Regions from separate parts of the Streptomyces sp. NPDC058086 genome, predicted to be linked through region 2. Evidence: riboswitches for the same ligand, from Rfam matches in the RefSeq annotation. Region 2 holds a riboswitch; each other region holds the start of a gene.

Region 1 (4,164 bases), on a different contig from region 2:
CCCGGGCCGAGCAGCAGCGCCGAGGCATCCGCGTCCGGCACACCGGCCCCTCCTCTCCAGCCGAGCACGGCCCGCACCGCCCCGGCGGCGACGGGAAGGTTGGCGCCCTTGCCCATGGATGTCGATGTCATGCGCCCAGTCTGCCGAGAGAACCCGGCCCGGGAACCGTTCGTTGCGCCTGATTACGCCGCGAACGGCTCCCGGCACGACTGCGTGTGTGCGGCTCAGTCCGCGAGCGGCAGATAGACCCGGTTGCCCGCGTCGGCGAACTCCTTGGACTTCTGCGCCATGCCCTCCTCGATCTCGGCCTTCGTGCCTCCGTGCTCACGGCGAATGTCCTGCGAGATCTTCATGCTGCAGAACTTCGGGCCGCACATGGAGCAGAAGTGCGCCGTCTTGGCGGGTTCGGCCGGCAGGGTCTCGTCGTGGAACTCCCGTGCCGTGTCCGGGTCGAGGGCCAGGTTGAACTGGTCCTCCCACCGGAACTCGAAGCGGGCGTCGGACAGCGCGTCGTCCCATTCCTGCGCACCTGGGTGCCCCTTGGCGAGGTCGGCTGCGTGGGCGGCGATCTTGTAGGTGATGACGCCGGTCTTGACGTCGTCACGATTGGGCAGGCCCAAGTGCTCCTTGGGCGTGACATAGCAGAGCATGGCCGTGCCCCACCAGGCGATCATCGCGGCACCGATGCCGGAGGTGATGTGGTCGTACGCCGGCGCGACGTCCGTCGTCAGCGGGCCGAGCGTATAGAACGGAGCTTCATCGCAGATCTCCTGCTGAAGGTCGATGTTCTCCTTGATCTTGTGCATCGGGACATGTCCCGGGCCCTCGATCATCGTCTGTACATGAAAACGCTTCGCGATCGTGTTGAGTTCCCCGAGCGTCCTCAACTCCGCGAACTGAGCCGCGTCGTTGGCGTCCGCGATCGACCCGGGCCGCAGCCCGTCGCCGAGCGAGTACGTGACGTCGTACGCCGCGAGGATCTCGCAGAGTTCCTCGAAGTTCTCGTAGAGGAACGATTCCTTGTGGTGCGCGAGGCACCAGGCCGCCATGATCGAGCCGCCTCGCGAGACGATGCCGGTCTTGCGGTTCGCGGTGAGCGGCACGTACGGCAGCCGCACGCCCGCGTGGACCGTCATGTAGTCCACGCCCTGCTCGGCCTGCTCGATGACCGTGTCCTTGTAGATCTCCCAGGTCAGCTCCTCGGCGCGGCCGTCCACCTTCTCCAGAGCCTGGTAGAGCGGCACCGTACCGATGGGGACGGGGGAGTTGCGCAGGACCCACTCCCGCGTGGTGTGGATATTGCGGCCGGTGGACAGGTCCATGACCGTGTCCGCGCCCCAGCGGGTCGCCCAGGTCATCTTCTCGACCTCCTCCTCGATGGAGGAGGTGACGGCGGAGTTGCCGATGTTGGCGTTGACCTTCACCAGGAACCGCTTGCCGATGATCATCGGCTCGATCTCCGGGTGGTTGACGTTCGCGGGCAGCACCGCGCGACCGGCGGCGATCTCCTCGCGTACGACCTCGGGGTCGACGTTCTCGCGGACCGCCACGAACTCCATCTCGGGCGTGATCTCGCCCCGCCGGGCGTACGCGAGCTGCGTGACCGCCTCTCCTGGACGGCCTCGACGCGGCTGACGCGGCCGCCCCGGGAAGACCGCGTCGAGGTTGCGCAGGCCCCCTCGCGGCGAGGTGTGCTTGATTCCGTCGTCCTCGGGACGGACGGGACGGCCCGCATACTCCTCGGTGTCACCGCGGGCGATGATCCAGTTCTCGCGCAGTGGCGCGAGACCCCTGCGTACGTCGGTGTCGACGATCGGATCGGTGTACGGGCCAGAGGTGTCGTACAGCGTGACGGACTGCCCGTTGGTGAGGTGCACTTGACGGACCGGCACCCGCAGATCGGGGCGCGAACCCCCGACGTATCCCTTGTGCCAGCCGATGGACTTCCCGGCCTCCCGCGGCTGTTCGCCCTCGGGCGCGGCAGGCGCCTCGCCGATCTGGCTGGAGGCAGGCGTGCGTACGTCCTTGTTGGTCATGAGACCTACTCCCTACGCCGGCATTACCCGGTAACAGGTTCGGCGGTCGACGCAGCGGATTCCGTCTGCCGACGTCCCTTGTGAAACATCACTCGTTCCACGTGAAACATCGCTAAGACGGAGGTCAGCGCCCTCTCAGCCCGGTGCTCCGAGCTCCCGCGTGTGCAAAGGTGACTCCACGCTAGCGTCATATCTGGCGCGGTGAACAGAGGGCCCTCGCCGTTCTTGCGATGATCGGTCGGTGACCACAACGCAGCAGCCCCCGTTCCCGCCGTCCGAGCCGCCGCGCCGACGCGGTCCCGGAGACGGCTATGGACCTGGTTCCGGAGACGGCCGCGGACACGGGCCGGGCGGTGGCCCCGGTCCGAGGGGCGGTCATGGGCACGGCTCCGGGGACGGACATGGGTCTGGGTCTGGGTCTGGGGACGGGCCTGGGAAGGGACCCGGGCCGGGGAATGGGCACAGCCCTGGGGACGGGCACGGGTCTGGGCACTCGCACAGTCACAGCCATGGGCCCGCCACGCCCGTCTCCAAGCATCTGCGCAAGGTCATCGCGGCCATTCTGATCCCCTTCGCCGCCGCGGTGGTTGTGGGTCTCGCGGTGCTCTGGCCCGGTGGCGCCCCGTCCCACGAGCGCACCGGCGTCGGCTTCGACCGGCAGACCCAGCAGGCCACGGTCACCAAGGTCGACAAGGTCAGCTGCAAGTCCGTGAACGCGTCGGGGGAGACCCCGACCGGCGACACGTCCACCGCCGAGGGCTCCTCCGCGCAGCAACAGGCAACGGGCGACTGCAAAAAGGCGACGATCCGGATCGACACCGGCAAGGACAAGGGCCGTACGTTCACGGAGATCATCCAGCCCGACCAGTCACGGCAGTTGCACGAGGGCGAGAAGGTCGTGGCCGCGTACGAGCCCTCCGCGCCCAGGGACCTGCAGTACTCGGTCACCGATGTGAACCGGAAGTTCCCGATGGCCCTGCTCGCCGGGATCTTCGCGCTGGCCGTCGTGGTGGTGGGCCGGATGCGTGGTGTCATGGCGCTGGTCGCACTGGCCATCAGCTTCGTGATCCTGACCTTCTTCATCCTGCCCGCGATCCTGCAGGGCTCGAATCCGCTGGTCGTGGCCGTGGTCGGGGCGAGCGCGATCATGCTGATCGCGCTCTACATGTGTCACGGCCTCTCGGCCCGTACGTCGGTGGCGGTGCTCGGCACCCTGCTCTCCCTGGTGCTGATCGGCATCCTCGGCTCGGAGTTCATCGGCTGGGCGGCGCTGACCGGCAACACGGACGACAACACCGGTCTGATCCACGGCCTGTATCCGTCCATCGACATGAGCGGTCTGCTGCTCGCGGGCGTCATCATCGGTTCGCTCGGTGTGCTCGACGATGTGACGGTGACGCAGACCTCGGCGGTCTGGGAGCTGCACGAGGCCAGCCCGACGATGGGCTGGCGCGATCTGTACCGCGCGGGCATCCGGATCGGCCGTGACCACATCGCATCGGTCGTCAACACGCTCGTCCTGGCGTACGCGGGTGCCGCGCTTCCCCTGCTGCTGCTCTTCTCGATCGCGCAGAGCAGTGTGGGCACGGTCGCCAACAGCGAACTGGTCGCCGAAGAGATCGTGCGCACCCTGGTCGGCTCGATCGGCCTGGTCGCCTCGGTGCCGGTGACCACACTGCTGGCCGCCCTGGTGGTCTCCGCGGACCGTCCGGCAGTCCCGGCCGCCGCCACGGAGCCTGTCGAGAGCAGGGCGCCGGCACGCGGCGGGAAGGGCCGTCGCCGCAAGCGCTGAAGCCTCCCCACCCCCGCGTCACCGGTGAGGAAGCACACGCCACTTGTGGGTTGCTGGGGGCTTCAGCCCGCGCTCTGCTCCTCCGCCAGGATGCGGTCCAGCGCCTCGTCGAGGTGGGCGTCGAAGTCCGCGAGGGAACGCTCCTGCCCCAGCGGCACCAGCTTGTCCGTGCGGTCGAGGAAGGCCACGAGCGGCGCCGCCCCGGACCGGAACAGCGCGTGGTCGCCACCCACCTGGAGCCGGATCAGCACCTCGCCGAACGCCTCCGGGTCGGCGGGCGCGATGTGCACATCCCCGTCACCGCACGGCCGTCCCACGCCGTCGATCAGCAACTCC
Region 2 (4,164 bases):
AATCAGACGGCGAGCGCCTGGGCGCGGCGCTTCACCTCCGTGCCGCGATTCTCGCTCAGCGCCTGCGCGGGGGTGCCGGGCAGGCTCGGGTCGGGGGTGAAGAGCCACTCGAGCATCTCTTCGTCGGAGAAGCCGTCGTCCCGCAGGAGCGTCAAGGTGCCGACCAGGCCCTTGACGACCTTCTGTTCGTTCCCGTCGATGAAGGCGGCGGGGACGTGCAGCGCGCGGTTCTCACCACGGCGTACGGCGATCAGCTGGCCCTCCTTGACCAGCTGCCGGACGCGGGTCACCTCGACGCCGAGCTGTTCGGCGATGTCGGGGAGGGTGAGCCAGGCGGGGACGAGAGCATCGATCTTTGCGTCAATCTCGGTCACGGGACAAGCCTGCCATCCCGGACTGACACTCGGTACCCGAGCGCCCCCCGGACCGCCGTCCGGGCGACGGAAACCGGGCGGTCATGCCGTGGCGTCCTTCAGAGGGCGGGACGGGTCGGCCAGGATGTCCGGGTTCATGGGCATGCCTGCCTCGATCAGGCGGCGGCCCTGGGCCAGGTCACGGGGCCGCCCCACGGCCAGGAGGGCGACGAGGCGGCTCTCGCGGAGCCAGCAGACCGTCCAGGCCGCGCCCGACGGGTCGCCCCGCCAGATGGTCGTATCGGCGGGGGTGTGATGGCCGACGTACTGGACGAAGCGGCCGAACTGCTCGGACCAGAAGTACGGGACCGGGTCGTACGCCACCGGGGCCTCGCCGATGATGTTCGCCGCGACCGTGCGCGGCGCCTGGAGGGCGTTGTCCCAGTGGTGGACGAGGAGGCGCTCCTCGTAGCGGCCCGACGGGAAGGAGGCGCAGTCGCCGACCGCGTAGACGTCCGGCACGGAGGTGCGCAGGTGGCTGTCGGCCACCACCTCCCGGTGGGCGCCGAGCTCGACGCCGGAGCCGGCCAGCCAGGCGGTGGCGGGGCGCGCGCCGATGCCGACGACCACGGCGCCCGCCGGCACCCGCGAGCCGTCGTCGAGGACCACCGCGCCGGGCTCGACGCGCTCCACGCGCGCGTGGGTGCGCAGCGAAGCGCCGCTGTCCGCGTACCAGGCGGTCATCGGCGCGGCCACCTCCGCGGGCAGCGCCCCGGCCAGCGGCCGGTCGGCGGCCTCGACGACCGTGACCGCGCACCCGGCCTCACGCGCCGCCGTCGCGAACTCCGCGCCGATCCAGCCCGCCCCCACGACCACGATGTCGTGCTGCTGGGCGAGCACGGGGCGCAGTCGCTCGGCGTCGTCCAGGGTCCGCAGCAGATGGACGCCGGGGACGCCCTGCGCGCCGGGCAGCTGGATCGGTTCCGCGCCGGTCGCGAGGACCAGGACGTCGTAGGGCACCGGTCCTGCCTCGGTGTCCAGCTCGTGGTCTGCGGGGCGCAGGCCCAGCGCCTCGCAGCCGAGTCGCAGTTCGATGCCCAGCGCCTCGAAGTCGATGTCGAAGGCGGAGCCCTCGGCCTTGCCGAGCAGCACCGCCTTGGACAGGGGTGGCCGGTCGTACGGCTGGTGCGGCTCGGCGCCGATCAGCGTCACATCCCCGGTGAAACCCTGTTCCCGCAGGGCGACCGCCGTCTGCACGCCGGCCATGCCCGCGCCCACGATGACGACCCGCCGTGCCGTACGCCCCTGCGTCCGCACCTGTGCCCGCGTCTGCTCGCTCACCTGATCACCATAGACAACTGACAATCTGTCAGTCAGGGGACGTGCGCAGTGACCTGTTCCACAACGGATCTCGCCGTCCTTCTCGTGGTCCGCGAACCGAGTGCGCGTACCGACCCGCGAACGGGCCCCGGACGGAGGCTCCCTTACTGAGACATACGGCAGCGGGCTAGGGTGGCGAACGTAAAGCACTCGCGGGAGCCCGGACGCACCGGGCTGAGAGGGAGGCTGGCGGCCTCCGACCGTACGAACCTGATCCGGGTCATGCCGGCGAAGGGAGGGGCTGGACGCCCATGTCGCCTACGCGTACACCTGCACGTTCATCGGATGCGCCGTCATCGGCCGCACGTACGTCGGATGTCCTCGTCATCGGGGGCGGGATCATCGGTCTCGTGACCGCCTGGCGGGCCGCGCAGCGTGGGTTCACCGTCGCGGTCGTGGACCCCGAGCCGGGCGGCGGGGCGGCACGGGTGGCCGCCGGAATGCTCGCCGCCGTCACCGAGCTGCACTACGGCGAGCAGACCCTGCTGGGCCTGAACCTCGCCTCCGCGCGCCGCTATCCCGACTTCGCCGCCGAACTCACCGAGGTGAGCGGCCAGGACCTCGGCTACCGCCGGTGCGGCACGCTGGCCGTCGCGCTGGACGCCGACGACCGCGCCCACCTGCGCGAACTGCATGCCTTGCAACACCGCTCGGGGCTCGAATCGGAGTGGCTCAGCGGCCGGGAGTGCCGCCGTCTGGAGCCGATGCTCGCGCCGGGCGTGCGCGGCGGGCTGCGGGTCGACGGAGACCACCAGATCGACCCGCGCCGGCTCGCGAAGGCCCTGGTCACGGCGTGCGAGCGGGCCGGAGTGAAGTTCCACCGGACGTGGGCGGAGCGCCTGACCGTCGTACGGGACCGGGCCGCCGGGGTCGTCACGACGGACGGTGAACAGCTGGCCGCGGGGCAGGTGGTGCTCGCCGCCGGGAGCCTCAGCGGGAAGCTCCCGGGCGTGCCCGCCGACGTACTGCCGCCCGTACGGCCCGTGAAGGGTCAGGTACTGCGGCTGACCGTGCCGAAGCGGTACGCGCCGTTCCTGAGCCGCACCGTGCGGGCCGTGGTGCGCGGCAGCCAGGTCTATCTGGTGCCGCGGGAGAACGGTGAGCTCGTCGTGGGCGCCACCAGCGAGGAGCTGGGCTGGGACACGACGGTGACCGCGGGCGGGGTCTACGAGCTGCTGCGCGACGCCCATGAGCTGGTGCCCGGAATCACCGAGCTGCCGCTCACCGAGACGCGCGCGGGCCTGCGGCCGGGGTCGCCCGACAACGCGCCACTGCTCGGCCCGACCGCGCTCGACGGGCTGCTGCTGGCCACGGGGCACTACCGCAACGGCGTCCTGCTCACGCCCGTCACCGGGGACGCCATGGCGCACGTCCTGACCACGGGCGAGCTTCCGGAAGAGGCCCGCCCCTTCGCCCCCGGGCGCTTCAGCACAGCACTCACGGAGCAGACCGTATGAACATCTTCGTCAACGGAGAGCGACGGCTCGTCGCCGCCGACACGGCCCTCGACAAGCTCGTCGCCACCCTCACCGTCGCGCCCTCCGGCGTCGCCGCCGCGCTCAACGAAACCGTTGTCCCGCGCACGCAGTGGTCGTCCACGGCCCTCTCCGAGGGAGACCGCGTCGAAGTCCTCACCGCAGTCCAAGGAGGCTGAACCATGGCCGACGACCCGTTTGTCCTCGGAGGTACGTCCTTCACGTCCCGGCTGATCATGGGTACGGGGGGTGCGCCCAGCCTCGACGTCCTGGAGCGGTCGCTCGTGGCGTCCGGCACGGAGCTGACGACGGTCGCGATGCGCCGGGTGAATCCCTCGGCGCACGGCTCGGTGCTGTCCGTGCTCGACAAGCTGGGCATCCGGGTGCTGCCGAACACGGCGGGGTGCTTCACCGCGGGCGAGGCCGTGCTGACCGCGCGGCTCGCGCGGGAGGCGCTCGGTACGGAGCTGATCAAGCTGGAGGTCATCGCCGACGAGCGGACCCTGCTGCCGGATCCGATCGAGTTGCTGGACGCCGCCGAGACGCTGGTCGACGACGGTTTCACCGTGCTGCCGTACACCAACGACGATCCTGTGCTCGCGCGGAAGCTGGAGGACGTGGGCTGCGCGGCGGTCATGCCGCTCGGGTCGCCCATCGGGTCCGGTCTCGGCATCCGCAACCCGCACAACTTCCAGCTGATCGTGGAGCACGCGCGTGTGCCGGTGATTCTGGACGCGGGGGCCGGTACGGCGTCGGACGCGGCGTTCGCGATGGAGCTGGGGTGTGCGGGCGTCATGCTGGCGTCGGCCGTGACCCGGGCGCAGGAGCCGGTGCTGATGGCCGAGGGCATGAAGCACGCGGTGGAAGCCGGGCGGCTTGCCTGGCGTGCGGGGCGGATTCCCCGGCGGCACTTCGCCTCCGCGTCGTCTCCTGCGGAGGGGCTGGCGCGGTTGGAT
Region 3 (4,164 bases), on a different contig from region 2:
TACGACGAAGGGGACGCCCACCAGTGCCTGCGCGAGCGGCACCAGGATCCAGGAGGAACGCAGATCCAGCGGCGGTTCGTCGAGCGCGATCAGGAAGCCGAACCCGACGGTTACGGCGGACACGCCGAGCGGCAGCATCAGCAGCGCGTCGAAGCCCCGTACGAGACGCCCGGTCATGGGAGTCCCCCCGGTCGAGCGAAGCCGAGACTGGGGGAGGGTGAGCGCCGCGGCCGCCATACCGCCGATCACGACGGCGACGGCGGTGGCGGCGAGCGCGTACTCCAGCGAGTTGCCGATCGCCGCGATCGGTGCCACCAGGAAGATGCCGCTGTCGGCCGAGGTCAACGCCTTGTAGTACGCGAATCCGTAGCCGCCGGGTGCGTCCAGGGACCGCTGGACCAGTACCCCGAGCGGCAGGACGAGGAGAACGAGGATGCTCGCCAGGACCCCGCCCAGCAGCGCCCACTGACCGGCCCCGCGGGGTCGGCGCACGGTCACCTCCGGAGCCACCAGACGCAGTGCGGTCTCCCGGCGGCGTACGGTCCAGGCGTGCACGGCGAGGATCGCGCCGACCGCCACGAACTGGACGATCGTCAGCACCGCCGCGGTCGCGAGGTCGAAGATCTCCGAGGTCTGCCGGTAGATCTCGACCTCCAGGGTGGAGAAGGTCGGCCCGCCGAGGATCTGCACCACACCGAACGAGGTGAAGGTGAAGAGGAAGACCATCAGCGCGGCGGCGGCCACGGCCGGGCTCAGCGCCGGCAGCGTCACCTTGCGCCAGGCCGCGAACCGGGAGGCACCCAGCATCCGCGCGGCCTCCTCCTGACGCGGGTCGAGCTGCGACCAGAGCCCGCCGACGGTCCGTACGACCACCGCGTAGTTGAAGAAGACGTGCGCGAGCAGAATCGCCCAGACGGTGGTGTCCAGCCGTACGCCCCACAGCTGATCGAGGAGTCCGCCCCGGCCCACCAGGGCCAGGAACGCCGTACCGACCACGACCGTCGGCAGCACGAACGGGACCGTCACCACCGCTCGCAGCACCTGCTTGCCCCTGAAGTCGAAGCGCGCGAATACATACGCGCCGGGGAGCGCGATCAGCAGCGTGAGCGCCGTGGAGGCGAGCGCCTGCCAGGTGGTGAACCACAGGACGTGCCGGATGTCGGACTGCGCGAGCACCTCACCGATCCGCCCGAACCGCCAGACCCCGTCGATCTTGAGGCCGCGGGCGACGATCGCGGCGACGGGGTAGGCGAAGAAGACGGCGAAGAACGCGACGGGCAGGGCCATCAGCCCGATCCGCGTCGCGCTCTCCTTGCGTCTCCTCCGAGGCGCTACTTCAGTACGAGCGAGGTCCACGACTTGACCCACTGGTCACGGTTGTCGGCGATCTTGGCGGGCGCCAGGGTCTCGGGATCCTTGGCCTGCGGGCCGAACTTCACGAACTCCTCGGGCACCTGGGCGGTCTCGCGGACCGGGTACACGAACATGTTCAGCGGCATGTCGTCCTGGAACTCGACGCTGATGAGGAAGTCGAGAAGCGCCTTGCCGCCCTTGGTGTTCTTCGCGTTGCTCAGCAGCCCCGCGTACTCGACCTGGCGGAAGCAGGTGCCGCTCGCGACCCCGGTCGGCGCGGTCTTCGGCTTCGGGTCGGCGTAGATCACCTCGGCGGGCGGGGAGGAGGCGTACGAGACGACCAGCGGCCGGTCGGCCTTGGCCTTCTTGCCTCCCGCGGACCCGGAGAACTCGTCGTTGTAGGCCTGCTCCCAGCCGTCGACCACCTTCACGCCGTTGGCCCTGAGCTTCTTCCAGTAGTCCTGCCACCCGTCGTCGCCGTACTTCGCCGCGGTCCCGAGCAGGAAGCCGAGGCCGGGCGAGGACGTGGCCGCGTTCTCGGTGACGAGGAGGTTCTTGTACGCGGGCTTGATCAGGTCGTCGAACGAGGCGGGCGGGGCCAGCTTGTGCTTGCTGAAGTAGGCCTTGTCGTAGTTGACGCAGATGTCACCGGAGTCGATGGGCGTGACCCGGTGCTTGTCCTGGTCGATCCGGTACTGCTGGACGATCTGGTCGGAGCCCTTGGCCTCGTACGGCTGGAACAGCCCGTTGTCGAGCGCACGGGACAGCAGGGTGTTGTCGACGCCGAAGAAGACGTCGCCCTGCGGGTTGTCCTTGGTGAGGATGGCCTTGTTGACGGCCTGCCCGGCGTCGCCGTCCTTGAGGACCTTGACCTTGTACCCGGACTGCTTCTCGAAGTCCTGCAGCACGCTCTTCGACACAGCCCATGAGTCGTGGCTGACGAGCGTGACGGTCTTGGAGTCCCCGGCGCCGCCGCTGTCGGAGGACCCGCACGCGGACAGCGTGACGAGGCCCAGCCCGATGGCCGCGGCCGTGGTCGTCCTCTTGATGCTCACTGAATTCCTCCTGGGATGACCAGGAAGAGACGCGGCCCTGCCCGGGATCCTCGGAAGGTTCCCGGGCAGGGCGCAACAGCTTGAGTGATGCCCGAACTTCCTACCCAGAATGACCTGGGCAAGGTTCAGAGGGTCTGCGGCCCACCGGTGCTCCGGCTACCGCACTCTCAGCGCTGTGGCGCTCCCCTGTCGGAATATGAAGATGTCGGAAATTGAAATTGCACTGACTGACAGTGGCCGGCACCAGCCGCCATCGACTGAAAAGGCGCTGCCGGGCACTGCCGCCGATCAGACTATCGCTCGGTCGCGGCCAGCTGTCCGCATGCCCCGTCGATCTCCTGGCCCCGGGTGTCCCGGACGGTCACCGGCACCCCGTGAGCCGCGATCGCCTCGACGAACGCCTTCTCGTCCTCGGGCCGCGAGGCGGTCCACTTCGAACCCGGCGTCGGGTTCAGCGGGATGAGGTTGACGTGCACGGGCTTGCCCTTGAGCAGCCGCCCGAGCCGGTCACCACGCCATGCCTGGTCGTTGATGTCCCGGATGAGGGCGTACTCGATGGACAGCCGGCGCCCGGACTTGGCCGCGTACTCCCAGCCTGCGTCGAGCACCTCGCGCACCTTCCACCGCGTGTTGACGGGGACGAGGGTGTCGCGCAGCTCGTCGTCAGGGGCGTGCAGCGAGATGGCGAGACGGCACTTGAAGCCCTCGTCGGAGAACCGGTGGATGGCGGGCACCAGCCCGACCGTCGACACGGTGATCCCGCGCTGCGAGAGCCCGAGCCCGTCCGGCTCGGGGTCGGTGAGCGCGCGGATGGCGCCCACGACCCGCTTGTAGTTGGCGAGCGGCTCGCCCATGCCCATGAAGACGATGTTGCTCAGCCGCGCCGGGCCGCCCGGGATCTCACCGTCTCGCAGGGCCCGCATCCCGTCCACGATCTGGTGCACGATCTCGCCCGTGGACAGGTTCCGGTCCAGCCCGGCCTGTCCGGTGGCGCAGAACGGGCAGTTCATCCCGCAGCCCGCCTGCGAACTGATGCACATGGTCACCCGGTCCGGGTAGCGCATCAGGACGGACTCGACGAGCGTGCCGTCGAACAGGCGCCACAGGGTCTTGCGGGTGGTGTCCTGGTCGGTCGACAGATGCCGCACGACCGTCATCAGCTCGGGAAGCAGCGCCTCCTGGAGCTTTCCGCGCGCGGCGGCCGGGATGTCCGTCCACTCCGCGGGGTCGTGCGCGAACCGCGCGAAGTAGTGCTGCGAGAGCTGCTTGGCGCGAAACGGCTTCTCACCGATCGCGGCAACCGCCTCTTTGCGCTCGGCGGGCGTGAGGTCGGCGAGGTGCCGCGGCGGCTTCTTGGCTCCGCGGGGGGCGACGAATGTGAGTTCTCCGGGCTTAGGCATGGCCATACCAGTGTCGCAGATGGATCGGAGTGACCCGCGGCCCGAGTTTCCGGGGTGATCGTCGATGGTGCCGCCGGCGTTCGGTGCGGTCGGAGCGGCCGGTTCGATGGGTAATTTGCGGGTATTTGCATGATATGAGTACTGCATCGATGTATTTGGCGGAGCCCAGCGGTCTGATCAGCCTCGCGCTGTTCCTGATCGCCGTGGCACTCATCACGCTCCTGGCCGGCAGCTTCTGGCTGAGCTGCCGTATGCGGACCCGCGCACCGCGTCTGCCGCGCGCCGAGGAACAGCCGCACGTGCCGCAGGGTGGCCCGGTCCGCGAGATGCGGGAGATCCGGGAGCCCGCCGAGATA
Region 4 (4,164 bases), on a different contig from region 2:
GAACCTGCGCACGTCGGCGTCCAGGAGGCCCGACCAGCCGTGGCCCGACCAGCCCTGGTCCGTACTCGAAGTGGACGGGTGGCCCTACTCCTGGCCGCGGCCCGTCGTGCGCCGTGAACGGGTCACGCTCACCGGCCAGTTGAGCACCTCCAGGGACGTCCTGGTCCGGGACGTCCGGGCGCCTGGGCTGCGGGCCGGCGACCGTGTGGTGTTCTCCCTCGCGGGCGCCTACACCTCGTCCGTGCCCCACCGGGCGTTCGCCAGGTTTCCCGAGCCCGGCTTTCACTTCGTGGACCCGGGCACCGACGGCGATCAGTCCCGATAACACCACGAGGAGCGGCATGACAGACGAACCGAACCGTTCGACGACGGCCGATGCCACGACCGACTTCACGCACGGCATCACCGACGCCGTCGTCGACAGCCTGCGGGGCACGGCCGATCCGCGTCTGCGTGAACTGCTCGGCGCGCTCACCCGTCATCTGCACGACTTCGTGCGCGAGACGGAGCCGACGATGGCGGAATGGGAACGCGCGATCGGATTCCTGACCGCGACCGGGCAGCAGTGCACCGACACCCGCCAGGAGTTCATCCTGCTGTCGGACGTGCTCGGCGTCTCGATGCTCGTGGAGACGCTGGACGGCCGCCGCGACCCGGGTGCCACCGAGTCGACGGTCCTCGGCCCGTTCCACCTGACCAGATCGCCGATCCGCGCACTCGGCGCGAACCTCGACCTGGTGGGCAGGGGCGAACCGTGCGTGGTCAGCGGCCGGGTACTGGGCAAGGGCGGCACCCCGCTGCCGGGCGCGGTCCTCGACGTGTGGCAGGCCGACTCCGAGGGCTACTACGACGTACAGCAGCCGGACGTCCAGCCGGCCGGCAACGGGCGGGGCCTGTTCACGGCCGACGCCGAGGGCCGCTTCTGGTTCCGCACCTGTGTACCGAGCCCGTACCCGATCCCCACCGACGGCCCGGTCGGTGAACTGCTGCGCGCCACGGCCCGGCACCCCTACCGCCCCGCCCACATCCACTTCATCGCCTCGGCCGAGGGCCACGCCCCGGTCACCACGCACATCTTCGTCGCGGGCAGCGACTACCTCGACTCCGACGCGGTGTTCGCGGTCAAGAAGAGCCTGGTCCAGGACTTCACGGAGACCGACGACCCGTCCCTGGCGGGGGAGTTCGGCGTCCCGAACCCCTTCCGCAACGCCCGCTTCGACCTCGTACTGGAACCGGAATGAGCACCATGACCGACATGAACACCCCGCTCGACTTCTCGTACGAGACCCAGCCGGCGCGGATCGTCTTCCGGCCCGGCGCCGCCGTCTCCGCCACCCCCGACGAGGCCGCCCGGCTCGGGCTGCGCAGGGTGCTGGTGGTCTGCGGCGGCAGGGGCGAGGACACGGCACGCGCGGTCGCGGACGCCCTGGGCGACGCCTGTGCGGGGCTGCACGCCGAGGCCCGGATGCACGTACCCGTCGAGGTCGCCGACCGGGCCGTCGAGGCGGCGCGCGCGGCCGGCGCCGACGGGTGTGTCGCGGTCGGCGGCGGTTCGGCGATCGGCCTCGGCAAGGCGATCGCGCTGCGCACCGGCCTGCCCCTGATCGCCGTGCCCTCCACCTACTCCGGCTCCGAGATGACCCCGGTCTGGGGACTCACCGAGCACGGCGCCAAGCGCACCGGACGCGACCCCGCCGTCCAGCCCCGCAGCGTCGTCTACGACCCCGAACTCACCCTCTCGCTCCCCGTCCCCCTCACCGTCACCAGCGGCGTCAACGCGCTCGCCCACGCCGTCGAGGCCCTCTACGCGCCCGACGCCTCGCCCCTCGTCTCGCTCATGGCCGAGGAGGGCGTACGGGCGATGACACAGGCCCTGCCGCTGGTGGCCGCCGCCCCCGGCGACCTCGACGCGCGCGGCCGGGCCCTGTACGGCGCCTGGCTCTGCGGCGCCTGTCTCGGCGCCACCACCATGGGCCTGCACCACAAGCTGTGCCACGTCCTCGGCGGCACCTTCGGCCTGCCGCACGCCGAGACGCACACGGTGGTCCTCCCGTACGCCCTCGCCTACAACGCGCCCGCCACGCCCCGGGCGATCACCGCGCTCTCCAGCGCCCTGGGCGGCACCGACGATGTCCCCCATGCCCTGCGGGCGCTGGCCGGGGACCTCGGCGCTCCCCGCAGCCTCGCCGAACTCGGCCTCAAGAAGACCGACCTGGCGGTGGCCGCCGAACAGGCCGTCGCACAGACGTATCCGAACCCGCGCGAGGTCACCGTGGACGGTGTGCTGGCGCTGCTGACGGCGGCGTACGAGGGCGGGGAGCCGAGCGTCGGCGAGTAGGCCGCGGTGCCGTGCGGACCCCTCCCCCTGGGGCATACCGTGCCCGCCGGGCTATCCTGACCGCCGAACCGGACACGGGGTGCCCCGCACGAGGGCTGAGATCACACCCGTCGAACCTGAACCAGTTAGGACTGGCGGAGGGATGTCTCATGTCGTTGCCGTATGCCCGTAACGCTCGCGGCGAGGTGGCCGTCGGAGGCCCGCAGGGCGTTTTCGACGGGCGGATGCCCTCCGCCCCGGGGGACCTGCACGTCGAGGCGCGTGGAATCGCCCCGGTCCCGGAGGACCACCGCTACGGCGGCCCCGGCCGTCTGTTCACCGTGTGGTTCGCCCCCAACCTGACCATGACCGGCGTGTTCACCGGCACCGTCGGCATCGCTCTCGGCCTGGACTTCTCCACCGCGCTCGCCGCCGTCGTGCTGGGCACCCTCCTGGGGGCGGTACCGACCGCGTACCTCGGCACCTGGGGGAGCCAGACCGGCGCCGGACAGCTGCCGCTCGCCCGCCTCGCGTTCGGCCGGGCCGTGGTCGTCCCCGGCGCCCTGCAGTGGCTGTCGTCCATCGCCTGGGACGCGCTGATCGGCCTCTTCGGCGGGGACGCGCTGGCCCAGCTGTGCGGCTGGCCGTTCTGGCTGGGTGTGCTCGTCATGATGGCGGCGCAGGGGGCGCTCGGCGTCCTCGGCTACGAGGCGATCCACCGGCTCCAGACCGTGATGACCTTCGCCCTCGCCGCCGCGTTCGTCGCCCTGACCGTGAAGCTCCTGAGCGGCGCCCACACCACCCCCGCCGCAACCGCCCACGGCGCCGACCGGGCCGGGGCCTTCGTTCTGACCTGCACCATCGCGCTCAGCCTTGCGCTGTCGTGGGCCCCGTACGCGAGCGACTTCAGCCGCTATCTGCCGCGCACGGCGTCCCGCCCGCGCATGTTCTGGTACACCCTGGCCGGCGTCAGCGTGTCCTTCGTGGCCGTCCAGGCGCTCGGACTGTGGGGCGCGGCCGTCTTCAACGACCAGACCGCCCGCGGCGTCGACACCCTGCTCGGCGGGGGCGCCCTCGGCGCGTTCGGGCTGCTCGCCGTGGCGCTCGCCGCGCTGAGCAGCAACGCCATGAACGACTACAGCGGCTCGCTCGCCCTGCAGACCATGGGCGTACGGCTGCCGCGTCCGGCCGCCGCCGCGCTGGCCGCCGTCCTGGGCTTCCCGCTCGTGCTGTGGATGCACGCCGCCGACACCACGGCCCGCTTCCAGAACGTCCTGCTGTTCGTCGGCTACTGGATTCCCGGGTTCGTCGCGATCGTCGTCGTCGACTGGCTCGCCCGGGCCAGGGCCCGCGGCGGCGCACCCGTCGACCTGGCCGCCGAGAGCGCCCGCCCGCGTCCGTGGTGGCCCGCGCTCGTGGCGTTCGGCGCCGCCTTCGCCGCCGCGGTGCCGTTCATGAGCACCAGCCTGTACGTCGGCCCCGTCGCGCATGCCCTGCACGGCGCCGACACCGCCTACGGGGTGGCGTTCGTCGCGGCCCTGCTCGTCTACGCCCCGCTGCGCCTGCGCCGCTGACCCCGCCCCCCTCTCACCCCCTTCGTACGGAGTGACACCCACCATGCCCGCGAACAAGCCGACCGCCCCGCCCCGCGTCCTGACCATCGCCGGATCGGACTCCGGGGGCGGTGCCGGCATCCAGGCCGACCTGAAGACCATGCTCGCGCTGGGCGCGCACGGGATGAGCGTGCTCACCGCCGTCACCGCGCAGAACTCCCTCGGCGTACAGGGAGCCTGGGAGCTTCCCGCCGAGGCGGTGCGCGCGCAGTACCGCAGCGTCGTGGACGACAT

The links. Region 2 has a riboswitch for thiamine pyrophosphate ahead of thiO (glycine oxidase ThiO). Riboswitches for the same ligand answer to the same signal wherever they lie in the genome.
Region 1: linked by a shared signal. The riboswitch ahead of thiC (phosphomethylpyrimidine synthase ThiC) and the one ahead of thiO (glycine oxidase ThiO) in region 2 are both predicted to bind thiamine pyrophosphate.
Region 3: linked by a shared signal. The riboswitch ahead of ACFVWD_RS24720 (thiamine ABC transporter substrate binding subunit) and the one ahead of thiO (glycine oxidase ThiO) in region 2 are both predicted to bind thiamine pyrophosphate.
Region 4: linked by a shared signal. The riboswitch ahead of ACFVWD_RS26045 (purine-cytosine permease family protein) and the one ahead of thiO (glycine oxidase ThiO) in region 2 are both predicted to bind thiamine pyrophosphate.

What each region holds. Positions count from the first base shown of each region.
Region 1 covers NZ_JBHVST010000015.1:101,700-105,863, reverse strand. The annotation lists gene ACFVWD_RS14765 (VWA domain-containing protein) at 1-131, opposite strand, end outside; gene thiC (phosphomethylpyrimidine synthase ThiC) at 225-2,036, opposite strand; TPP riboswitch at 2,029-2,206, opposite strand; gene ACFVWD_RS14755 (YibE/F family protein) at 2,278-3,828, shown strand; gene ACFVWD_RS14750 (SsgA family sporulation/cell division regulator) at 3,891-4,164, opposite strand, start outside.
Region 2 covers NZ_JBHVST010000088.1:5,414-9,577, forward strand. The annotation lists gene ACFVWD_RS43000 (Rv2175c family DNA-binding protein) at 3-374, opposite strand; gene ACFVWD_RS43005 (NAD(P)/FAD-dependent oxidoreductase) at 456-1,694, opposite strand; TPP riboswitch at 1,876-1,987, shown strand; gene thiO (glycine oxidase ThiO) at 1,985-3,190, shown strand; gene thiS (sulfur carrier protein ThiS) at 3,187-3,387, shown strand; gene ACFVWD_RS43020 (thiazole synthase) at 3,391-4,164, shown strand, end outside.
Region 3 covers NZ_JBHVST010000032.1:21,917-26,080, reverse strand. The annotation lists gene ACFVWD_RS24725 (ABC transporter permease) at 1-1,356, opposite strand, end outside; gene ACFVWD_RS24720 (thiamine ABC transporter substrate binding subunit) at 1,332-2,408, opposite strand; TPP riboswitch at 2,488-2,606, opposite strand; gene rlmN (23S rRNA (adenine(2503)-C(2))-methyltransferase RlmN) at 2,702-3,808, opposite strand; gene ACFVWD_RS24710 (DUF6479 family protein) at 3,943-4,164, shown strand, end outside.
Region 4 covers NZ_JBHVST010000035.1:12,933-17,096, forward strand. The annotation lists gene ACFVWD_RS26030 (alanine racemase) at 1-325, shown strand, start outside; gene ACFVWD_RS26035 (intradiol ring-cleavage dioxygenase) at 342-1,241, shown strand; gene ACFVWD_RS26040 (maleylacetate reductase) at 1,256-2,338, shown strand; TPP riboswitch at 2,404-2,498, shown strand; gene ACFVWD_RS26045 (purine-cytosine permease family protein) at 2,488-3,891, shown strand; gene thiD (bifunctional hydroxymethylpyrimidine kinase/phosphomethylpyrimidine kinase) at 3,935-4,164, shown strand, end outside.